Linked DNA regions of Neobacillus sp. PS2-9. The protein of the gene in region 1 binds, or shares a complex with, the protein of each later gene. Links are inferred from orthologs where the notes say so. Each region holds a gene or a part of one and is shown in the gene's direction. Other genes may lie near its edges.

Region 1 (6,196 bases):
AAAGAAGTTGATTTAATTATTGGTGGAAATGTGGCTATTGACGGTGGAACAGGACAAGTAGGACCAAGAGTAGCCGAACTCCTCAATATTCCGTATGTAACTACCATTACGAAACTCGAAATTGATGGAACAAATGTGACTGTTACTCGTGACGTTGAAGGTGATTCAGAAGTCATTGAAACAAGCCTTCCACTTTTAGTTACAGCACAACAAGGGCTTAATGAGCCGCGCTATCCATCTTTACCTGGAATTATGAAAGCGAAGAAAAAGCCGCTTGAGGAATTAGAATTAGATGATCTTGATCTTGAAGAAGAGGATGTAGAAGCAAAAACTAAAACAATTGAAATTTATTTGCCGCCTAAAAAAGAGGCTGGAAAGGTCTTAGCTGGCGATTTAAATGATCAGGTTAAAGAACTTGTTCAACTTCTTCATACTGAAGCAAAAGTAATCTAATCGTAACTTCATAAAAATTGTTTTCAGGAGGTAAATGAAATGACTAGAAAAGTATTGGTATTAGGAGAAGTTCGTGACGGATCATTACGTAATGTATCTTTCGAAGCTGTTGCAGCAGCAAAAACAGTTGCAGAGGGCGGAGAAGTTGTTGGTGTATTAGTGGGCGAATCTGTAAGCGCTTTAGGTGCGGAGTTAGTTCAATACGGGGCTGACCGTGTAGTGGTAGTTGAGCATGAGAATTTAAAACAATATTCTTCTGATGGTTATGCTCAAGCCTTATTAGCTGTCATTGATCAAGAGAAGCCTGAAGGATTAGTGTTTGGTCATACTGCATTAGGAAAAGACCTTTCACCAAGGATTGCTGGTAAGCTCTCATCGGGTCTAATCTCCGATGCAACAGCAGTAGAGACAGCGGGTGGAAACATTGTATTTACTAGACCAATTTATTCTGGTAAAGCATTTGAAAAGAAAATTGTAACAGACGGCGTAATTTTTGCTACCGTACGTCCGAACAATATTGCCCCATTAGCAAAAGATGAAAGCAGAAGCGGTGAGGTTTCCTCACTATCTGTGGAAATTAAAGACCTTCGTGCAATTATTAAAGAAGTAGTAAGAAAAGCAAGTGAAGGTGTGGATCTAAGTGAGGCTAAAGTAGTTATTTCTGGCGGCCGTGGTGTGAAAAGTGCAGAAGGATTCAAACCGCTAAAAGAACTTGCTGACGTACTAGGAGGAGCAGTTGGTGCTTCTCGAGGTGCATGTGATGCCGACTATTGTGATTATTCCTTACAAATTGGGCAAACAGGAAAGGTTGTAACTCCCGATCTATACATTGCCTGCGGTATTTCAGGTGCAATCCAGCATTTAGCCGGTATGTCTAACTCGAAAGTGATTGTTGCCATTAACAAGGATCCAGAAGCCAACATTTTCAAAGTGGCAGATTACGGAATCGTTGGTGACCTTTTCGAGGTTGTACCTTTACTAACAGAAGAGTTTAAAAAACTTAAAGTTCACTCATAATAATAAAGTGGAGAGCGAGCGGTCAAAATCCGCTCGCTTTTATCATTATGCTGTGTTAAAGAACATTGTTGATTTTTACACTCTGTTGATTGGAGCGGAAGGAGCGAAGACTCCTGTGGGAGTATGGTTCAGGGGAGACCCCGCAGGCGCTAGCGCCGAGGAGGCTCGCCGAAACACCCACGGAAAGCGAAGCTCCTGGAGCGGAAATCAACTGACTTGGTACAAAGAGAGAATACTTAATGCTTTATGGGGTATATTAGTTGCGAAACATATTATTAGCTTGATATTCCAAACGATGGTATACTTTCGGTAGTAATTCAGTATTCAATAGGAGGTCAATATATAATGGCTATTTCACATTTAACAGATCAAAATTTCTCATCAGAAACAGGTTCAGGTACTGTACTTGTTGATTTCTGGGCACCTTGGTGTGGACCTTGTAAAATGATCGCTCCAGTTCTTGAAGAACTTGATGCAGAAATGGGAGACAAAGTAAAAATCACTAAATTAGATGTAGATGATAACCCACAAACAGCAGCTAATTTTGGCGTTATGAGCATCCCAACCTTATTAGTTTTAAAAAATGGTGAAGTTGTAGATAAAGTAGTCGGCTTCCAACCTAAAGATGCTTTAGCAAGTGTGTTACAAAAGCACGTATAAACCTATAGAAATTAAAACCTTAGCTGGACACGTTCTGGCTAAGGTTTTTTTGTTGATTACAAAACCTCCCACTTTCCTTTATCAACAGATGTGTTAAAATTTTATGGATAGCATAAAAGAAAGAGGAGTGGCCGGAGTGAATGAAAATATTAAACAAAAATTAACCCTGCTGCCTGACCAGCCTGGCTGCTACTTAATGAAAGACCGTCAGGGGACAATTATTTATGTAGGGAAGGCAAAAATATTAAAGAACCGCGTTCGTTCTTATTTTACCGGCTCACACGACGGAAAGACGTTAAGACTTGTTAATGAAATAGAAGACTTTGAGTACATTGTGACCTCATCCAATATAGAAGCTTTGATACTTGAACTAAATCTCATCAAAAAATATGATCCAAAATACAATATCATGCTGAAGGATGACAAAAGCTATCCGTTTATTAAGCTGACAGCAGAGAGACATCCCAAGCTGATTATCACAAGAAAAGTAAAAAAAGATAAAGGCAAATACTTTGGTCCTTACCCTAACGTTGGAGCAGCAAATGAAACAAAGAAACTACTAGACCGTATTTATCCGTTGCGAAAATGTGCGACTCTCCCTGACCGAGTATGTTTATATTACCATTTAGGCCAGTGTCTCGCCCCATGTGTAAACGAAGTTCCTGAGGAACAGTATAAGCAAATGACGGATGAAATTACTCGATTTTTAAATGGCGGATATAAGGAAATAAAAAAAGAACTAACCGAAAAAATGACGGCAGCAGCAGAAGAATTGGATTTTGAAAGAGCAAAAGAGTTCCGTGATAAAATCGTCCACATTGAAACCATCATGGAAAAGCAAAAAATTACCATGACGGATTTCACGGACCGGGATGTGTTTGGTTATGCTGTTGACAAAGGCTGGATGTGTGTACAGGTCTTTTTTGTCCGTCAAGGAAAGCTGATTGAGCGGGATGTTTCCATGTTTCCCATCTACAATGAGCCAGAGGAAGAAATCCTTACGTTTTTAGGACAATTTTATCAAAAAGCCAATCACTTTAAGCCAAAGGAAATCCTGATCCAAGATGAAATTGATTTGAATATGACTGCACAGCTCTTAGAAGTGAAGGTTCTTCAACCGAAAAAGGGACAAAAGAAGGAGCTTGTTAACCTTGCAATCAAAAATGCAAAAATTGCCCTAAATGAAAAGTTTTCATTAATTGAGAAGGATGAAGAACGAACTATTAAGGCAGTAGAAAACCTCGGAAAGCTTCTTGGAATTTATACACCCCATCGGATTGAGTCTTTCGATAACTCTAATATACAAGGGACAGATCCTGTTTCAGCGATGGTTGTGTTTACGGATGGGAAAGCGAATAAGAGAGAATATCGCAAGTATAAAATCAAGTCTGTAAAGGGACCGGATGATTATGAATCGATGAGGGAAGTAACTAGAAGAAGATACTCGAGAGCCTTAAAAGAAAATCTTCCTCTACCGGACCTTATTATTATTGATGGTGGAAAAGGACATGTAGAAACGGTAAGGGATGTTTTAGAAAATGAATTAGGATTAGATATCCCACTATCGGGTCTTGTAAAGGATGAAAAACACCGTACATCGCAATTGTTATACGGCAATCCGTTAGAAATTGTTCCACTTGAACGGAACAGCCAGGAGTTTTATTTACTGCAACGTATTCAAGATGAGGTTCACCGCTTTGCCATTACCTTTCACCGCCAAATACGTGGAAAGAGCGCCTTTCAATCATTGTTGGATGATATCCCGGGGATTGGGGAGAAACGCAAAAAACTATTGCTTAAACAGTTTGGTTCTGTAAAAAAAATGAAGGAAGCCAGTCTGGAGGAATTTACCGACATGGGTATTCCATCAAATGTGGCAGAAGAGTTAATGAAAAAACTTCAAGAATAGTTATTGTCAGAATAAATTGACCATGCTATAATTAGTGAAAATTTAAATTACTATCACTTTATAGTACTAAAGTGAAGGTAGAGGTGCGAGCTTCAAGAGTAATGATTCTGAGAAGGATGAGCTTCAAGGAAGAATCATGAAAGGGGATGTTCGCCGAAGTAAAGAAAGTCTCATTTCTTTCTTTGCTGGTCCTGTATTGAATAAATGCCGGATTGTCAAGACGCAGGTCTTGGAGAGCTATCTTACGTTATTTGTACAGGAATTTATTTTTCGTGTTCAAAAAGCAATGAGATGCCTCTCATTGCTTTTTTATTTATGTTTTGTAGCAAAATAGGTAGAGCATAACTGAAAGAAGGGGAAATGATGGGCTTAGTTGTACAAAAATTCGGGGGAACCTCCGTTGGCAGTGTAGAAAGAATTTTAAATGTAGCAGCCTGTGTAAAAGATGAAACAGAGAGAGGCAATAACGTTGTTGTCGTTGTTTCTGCTATGGGAAAATCCACGGACAAGCTTGTTGGTCTAGCGAAGGAAATTTCCAATCAACCTAATAAACGGGAAATGGATATGCTCCTTTCGACAGGCGAGCAGGTAACCATTGCCTTATTATCTATGGCTTTAAATCAACAAGGTCTACCAGCGGTTTCCTATACAGGCTGGCAAGCGGGAATTGTAACAGAACCTGTCCATGGAAACGCACGAATTTCAACGATCAAGACAGAATCCATTAAAAACCAACTTACAGAAGGCAAGGTTGTTATTGTAGCAGGATTCCAAGGAATAACTGAAGATGGGGAAATCACCACTCTTGGTCGAGGGGGTTCTGATACGACAGCGGTTGCATTAGCAGCGGCGTTAAAAGCAGATAAATGTGATATTTACACGGATGTAACAGGTGTATTTACAACAGATCCAAGATATGTGAAAGAGGCCCGTAAGTTATTATCCGTTTCCTATGACGAAATGCTGGAGCTTGCCAATCTCGGTGCAGGTGTACTGCATCCAAGAGCGGTAGAATTTGCTAAAAATTATCAAGTAAGACTTGAAGTCCGTTCAAGCATGGAGAAAATCGAAGGAACAGTCATTGAGGGGGAAGCAACAATGGAACAAAATTTAGTTGTACGTGGTGTCGCGTTTGAAGATGATATTACAAAGGTTACCGTTTTGGGGTTAACCAATTCCTTAACCAGCCTATCAACGATTTTTACTACTCTTGCTCAAAATCACATTAACGTTGATATTATTATTCAAAGCACAACAGAAGGAGGAACGGCTAATTTATCTTTCTCCATACATACCGATGATTTGTTAGAGACATTAAAGGTATTAGAAGACAATAAAGCTGTACTTGGCTATGAACAACTTGATGCAGAGAATAAACTGGCAAAGGTTTCTATTGTGGGTTCAGGCATGATTTCTAATCCGGGTGTGGCTGCGAAAATGTTTGAAGTTCTTGCTTCAAATGGCATCCAAATCAAAATGGTCAGCACCTCTGAAATTAAAGTGTCTGCTGTGTTAGAAGAGAAGAATATGTTAAAAGCAGTTGAACTCCTCCACCGTGCATTTGAGCTTGGAAATTAACAAAGAAGAGGCTGACTCGTTGGAATGTGAGTCAGCCTCTTTCCGATATTAAATTAGATCTTTCCGATCCCATTTAACAGTAAATTGGACTTTGTTTGCTTTTTTTACAGGGTGTTCAAACGCTTCTGCAATCACTTCTTTTTGTAGTTCAATTTGTTGGGCAAGGAAGCCGGCTTCGAGTTGGAAGAAGTGTTCTGCTTTTGATTTTACACGAGAAACAATGAGTGGGCTTACTAGTTCGAATTCGATTTCATTTTTCGTCTCTTTTATTATTTCAAGCTGTCCCCAAGAAGCATTAGTAAAAAATTCAACTAATGTTTCGTGGTCAGGTAATGGGAACTTTCGTGCAAGACGTTTTCCTGCCCAGTATAAGATTTCAGGAGTGTCTTTGCCTAGGATTTCTGGCAAAAGGTATTCCCTAATGATTTCATACCCAAACATTGAAATGGTTCTTGGTTCTGGCTCTTCATTATCAAAATGTTGATTAACGGCTGTACTTTCTTTCACAAGCTTCCCCTCTTTCTATCATTCTATTATATACAATTTGATTTATTTTTCAGTACTGAATTGCTGAAAATG
Region 2 (4,524 bases), 450 kb from region 1 along the record:
GGGGAAGAAGCGGCTGAGGTGATTATTGCTGCCAAAAACCGTGATCAAGAAGAACTGCGCTGGGAGGCGGCAGATTTACTCTATCACCTGCAGGTTTTATTGGTGGAACAAGGACTTCCATTTAAAGAAGTACTAAGAACCTTAGAAGAAAGACACAATGACCGGTCCTAATGGGGCTGGTTTTCTTACGTTAAGGATATTGGGAAGATAGATTCTATAAGCATGCATATTATAATCCCCTTCTCGAACAACCCTTTAATGTGTTATACTACCTAAGTTATATTGACGAATGTGGAGGACTTCATGGGAAAAAAAGCGAAAGCAAGAATGCAAACGGGAAAAATACTTTCATTTGTTCCTACGGGGGAATATTATTTCACGAAGGGTTTGAAGGCATACCATCGACGTGATTTCATAAAAGCAAAAAAATATCTTGGGCGAGCGATTCAGCTTGAGCCGGGTGAACCGATGATTACATGCCAGTTGGCGATCGTGTCAACAGAACTTGGCGAGTTTGAAAATTCCAACCGACTCTTGCATATCATCCTTGAAGAACTTGATCCGGAAATGGCGGAATGCCACTACTTTTTAGCAAATAATTATGCCCACCTGGGATTTTTTAAAGATGCGTATCATCACGCGCAGCTCTACCTACAACTAGAGCCAGAGGGTGATTTTTCTGATGACACGGAAGATTTATTAGAGCTCCTAACCTTTGAATCAGATGGCCTAGAGGGCGATTGGTATGAGCAGGATGATTTAATTGTCAAACAAGAACAGGCTCGTGACCTGTTAGAGTCGGGATACTTTCCAAAAGCGATTGAGCTGTTAAAGGATGTCGTCAAGGAATACCCAGAATACTGGTCAGCATACAACAACTTAGCGCTTGCCTATTTTTACTTAGGAAAAGCGGAAAAGGCAGAAAGCATTTTAGATGATGTGCTCGAGCGGAATCCAGGGAATTTACATGCCCTTTGTAACCGTTTGGTCTTTGCTCATTACCAAGGAAAACTGAAAAATGCTGCCAATTTGCTTGAATCCCTGAAAAAAATTCAACCTATGTTAAGCGAACATCAATTTAAACTGGGTACTACCTTCGCCTTAGTGGGCGAATATGAACAGGCTTATTTGTGGTTAAAGAAGCTATATAAGCATGGCTATGATGGGGACGGTCCGTTTTATTATTGGCTTTCCTATTCAGCGTATTATACTGGCAATCAAAACTTTGCAAAAAGCACTTGGAAAAAGGTGCTTGAATTGAACCCTGACAAGGAAGGTTCTGAGCCATGGGGAGAAAAAGAAGTCGCGAATGGTTTTGAAGACCTGTCAGGCTCTATTTTTCAAAAGCTTGAAAGCGACTATGTAGAAGAGCGATTATTTGCTCTGTTTCTCACAACAGTATCCAGTAAAAAAGAAGAAATTATTACTTCTAAGCGGCTTTTTCAAAATCAAAAGCTTACCACGTTAGAGAAGGAATATATTTCATTAATTCGTTCGGGAAAACAATCGACAACAGCAGATGCACAGGAAATTGCGGAGATTTTTTATGAAAATCATCAGCCGATTGGAATGATGGAGTCAGGCTTATATTTGATGTGGTTTTCTGTTTTCGTTGAACTTTCTAAAGCCAACGTCAGCTTGAAAAATAAACGTGCCTGGGCTGGGGCAGTGGAATATGTATGGTACAAGTTGCGAAGTGAAAAAGTTTCGCAGCAAGAAGTAGCCAACCGTTACGGACTTTCATCTGCAACAATTGGTAAATATGTCAAACTTGTAAACGATTTTCTAAATTAAGCAGATAAATGGACTATAAACCGATTGTTTATTACGATTAAGTAGGGAAATATATACTTAATCGTTTTTTTATTTAAGGAGTGACATTACCATGTCTGAGGAAAAAATTTATGACGTTATTATTGCGGGGGCTGGTCCTGCTGGGATGACCGCTGCTGTTTATACATCACGCGCCAACCTTTCCACACTTATGATTGAGCGTGGGATGCCGGGCGGACAAATGGCCAACACAGAGGATGTGGAAAACTATCCGGGTTTTGAGAGTATTCTAGGGCCAGATTTATCCACAAAAATGTTCGAGCACGCGAAAAAATTTGGTGCAGAATATGCCTACGGCGATATTAAGGAAATCGTTGACCACGGCGATTACAAACTAGTAACCGCTGGTGCAAAACAATACAAAGCGCACTCCGTTATCATTTCAACAGGTGCCGAATATAAAAAGCTTGGAGTACCTGGTGAAAAAGAACTTGGCGGCCGTGGCGTATCTTATTGTGCTGTTTGTGATGGTGCCTTTTTCAAAGGAAAAGAATTATTTGTTATTGGTGGAGGAGACTCTGCCGTTGAGGAAGGCGTCTATTTAACTCGTTTCGCTTCTAAAGTGACCATTGTTCATCGACGTGATCAGCTTCGTGCACAAAAGATTCTTCAAGATCGTGCGTTTGCAAATGAGAAGGTCGGTTTTATCTGGAATCACACGGTTAAAACAATCAATGGAAAAGACGGCAAGGTTGGTAGCGTGACGCTTGTTTCAACTGAAACTGGAGAAGAACAAGAATTGTCAGCAGATGGTGTGTTTATCTACGTTGGAATGGTTCCACTTTCAAAACCATTCGAGAGCCTGGGCATTACGAATCAAAACGGCTATATCGAAACGAACGACCGCATGGAAACAAAAGTACCTGGTGTGTTTGCAGCGGGGGATATTCGTGAAAAAACCTTACGCCAAATTGTTACTGCGACAGGTGACGGTAGTATTGCGGCACAGAGCGCTCAACATTTTGTAGAAGAACTGAAGGAAGAGATGAAGGTAAGAAAATAGGTGGTTAGCACTATTGTGAGTGGTGTTAACATAACATTCACAGAAACGTAATCCTGTTTTAACTCTTCTGTAACAGTAGTGAAATATAGTTAGGGTATGATAACAATAATTGACCCCCTTTAAAAATATATACCTTCCTGCACAAGCCCAGCAGCTTGTGCAATTTTTTTTTGTGGCTAAAAAATCAAGTCTCCTCAAAACTAGTTTCCCAAGTTTGCTAACAGAAATAATTAACAGAAATATCAAATTTGTATTCATTGTGACTGTATCTTAAAAATAGTATAATGAAAAGAATAAATTAAATGTTATATTAGGATATTTGGCATACTTACACAAGCCTTTGTGCTTAAATAAAGAGGGTGGAAACATGCAGCGGGTCACCAATTGTGTATTAATAAAAGAGGATAAAATTTTGTTGCTGCAAAAACCAAGCCGCGGCTGGTGGGTGGCTCCAGGAGGAAAAATGGAACCTGGTGAATCGGTTCGTGATTCTTGCATAAGAGAATACCGTGAAGAAACGGGAATCTATCTCAAAAATCCACAGCTTAAAGGTATTTTTACTATGATCATGAAAGAAGGAGAACAGCTCCTTTCAGAATGGATGATGTTCACTTTTTGCGCCACGGAATCGGATGGGGTGGATTTAGAGGAATCGCCTGAAGGTAAGCTCGCGTGGCAACCAATTGATCAGGTGAAAAGTCTGCCGATGGCCGAGGGTGACTATCATATTATTGATTACATGGTTCATGGAAAAGGAATCATCTACGGTACATTTACTTATACCAAGGAATTTGAGCTAATAGGTTACCGATTAGACCCGAGTTAAATGTAAACGCATTATTGACAAGCCATGTGCGAAATCAAGATGGCGTTTGGAGGAATAAGAATATATAGTTTTTGGGGGGAATGGGAAATGAGTACTGGTTCGACAATTGAAACTCAAATGGTCATTATTACAGGAATGTCTGGGGCTGGAAAAACTGTAGCCATTCAAAGCTTTGAAGATTTAGGGTTCTTCTGTGTCGACAATCTGCCTCCTACGTTACTTCCTAAATTTCTTGAACTTATGAAGGAATCAGGGAATAAAATGAATAAAGTTGCCCTTGTAATGGACTTAAGAGGGAGAGAATTCTTCGATCATCTCTTTAAAGCACTCGATGAGTTAACTGAAACCTCTTGGGTAACGCCGCAGATTCTATTTTTAGATGCGGATGATTCTACACTAGTACGCAGATATAAGGAAACAAGACGGTCACATCCGCTTGCTCAAACAGGTTTGCCTCTAGAAGGTATCACGCTTGAACGAGAGCTTTTGGAGGAATTAAAAGGCCGGGCACAGTTGATTTATAACACTTCTCAGATGAAACCGCGTGAGTTACGCGAAAAAATATTAACCGAATTTACGGCTAATAGACAACTAATCTTTACTGTCAATGTCATGTCGTTTGGATTTAAACATGGGATTCCAATTGATGCTGATCTTGTTTTTGATGTGCGCTTCTTACCGAATCCACACTATATCGAGCATATGAGGCCAAAAACAGGGCTGGACGATGAGGTTTCTAGCTATGTTTTAAAATGGAACGAAACGCATAAATTCTTAGAAAAAGTCACTGACTTACTCACCTTCATGCTTCCGCATTATAAAAGGGAGGGTAAAGCACAACTGGTGATTGCCATCGGCTGTA

Evidence for each region. The genes of interacting proteins can lie anywhere in the genome.
Region 2: the proteins of trxA (region 1) and trxB are in contact, whole or in part, in a crystal structure (PDB 1F6M), measured with the Escherichia coli proteins. The link is inferred for Neobacillus sp. PS2-9 from one-to-one orthologs.

Annotation. Positions count from the first base shown.
Region 1 is NZ_CP133269.1:1,443,626-1,449,821, forward strand. What follows is about bases 786-3,472. They hold trxA (thioredoxin), read left to right. Parts: upstream 786-1,815; coding sequence 1,816-2,130; downstream 2,131-3,472. Other genes in these bases: RCG25_RS07095 (electron transfer flavoprotein subunit alpha/FixB family protein), read left to right, coding at 786-1,470; uvrC (excinuclease ABC subunit UvrC), read left to right, coding at 2,267-3,472. Outside these bases: RCG25_RS07090 (electron transfer flavoprotein subunit beta/FixA family protein), read left to right, coding at 1-453; more of RCG25_RS07095, read left to right, coding at 493-785; more of uvrC, read left to right, coding at 3,473-4,039; RCG25_RS07110 (aspartate kinase), read left to right, coding at 4,403-5,617; RCG25_RS07115 (YslB family protein), read right to left, coding at 5,666-6,124. UniProt on the Escherichia coli protein: Participates in various redox reactions through the reversible oxidation of its active center dithiol to a disulfide and catalyzes dithiol-disulfide exchange reactions.
Region 2 is NZ_CP133269.1:990,305-994,828, forward strand. What follows is about bases 931-3,860. They hold trxB (thioredoxin-disulfide reductase), read left to right. Parts: upstream 931-1,885; coding sequence 1,886-2,836; downstream 2,837-3,860. Other genes in these bases: RCG25_RS04760 (tetratricopeptide repeat protein), read left to right, coding at 931-1,794; RCG25_RS04770 (NUDIX hydrolase), read left to right, coding at 3,204-3,662; rapZ (RNase adapter RapZ), read left to right, coding at 3,750-3,860. Outside these bases: bifunctional phosphoribosyl-AMP cyclohydrolase/phosphoribosyl-ATP diphosphatase HisIE, read left to right, coding at 1-171; more of RCG25_RS04760, read left to right, coding at 304-930; more of rapZ, read left to right, coding at 3,861-4,524.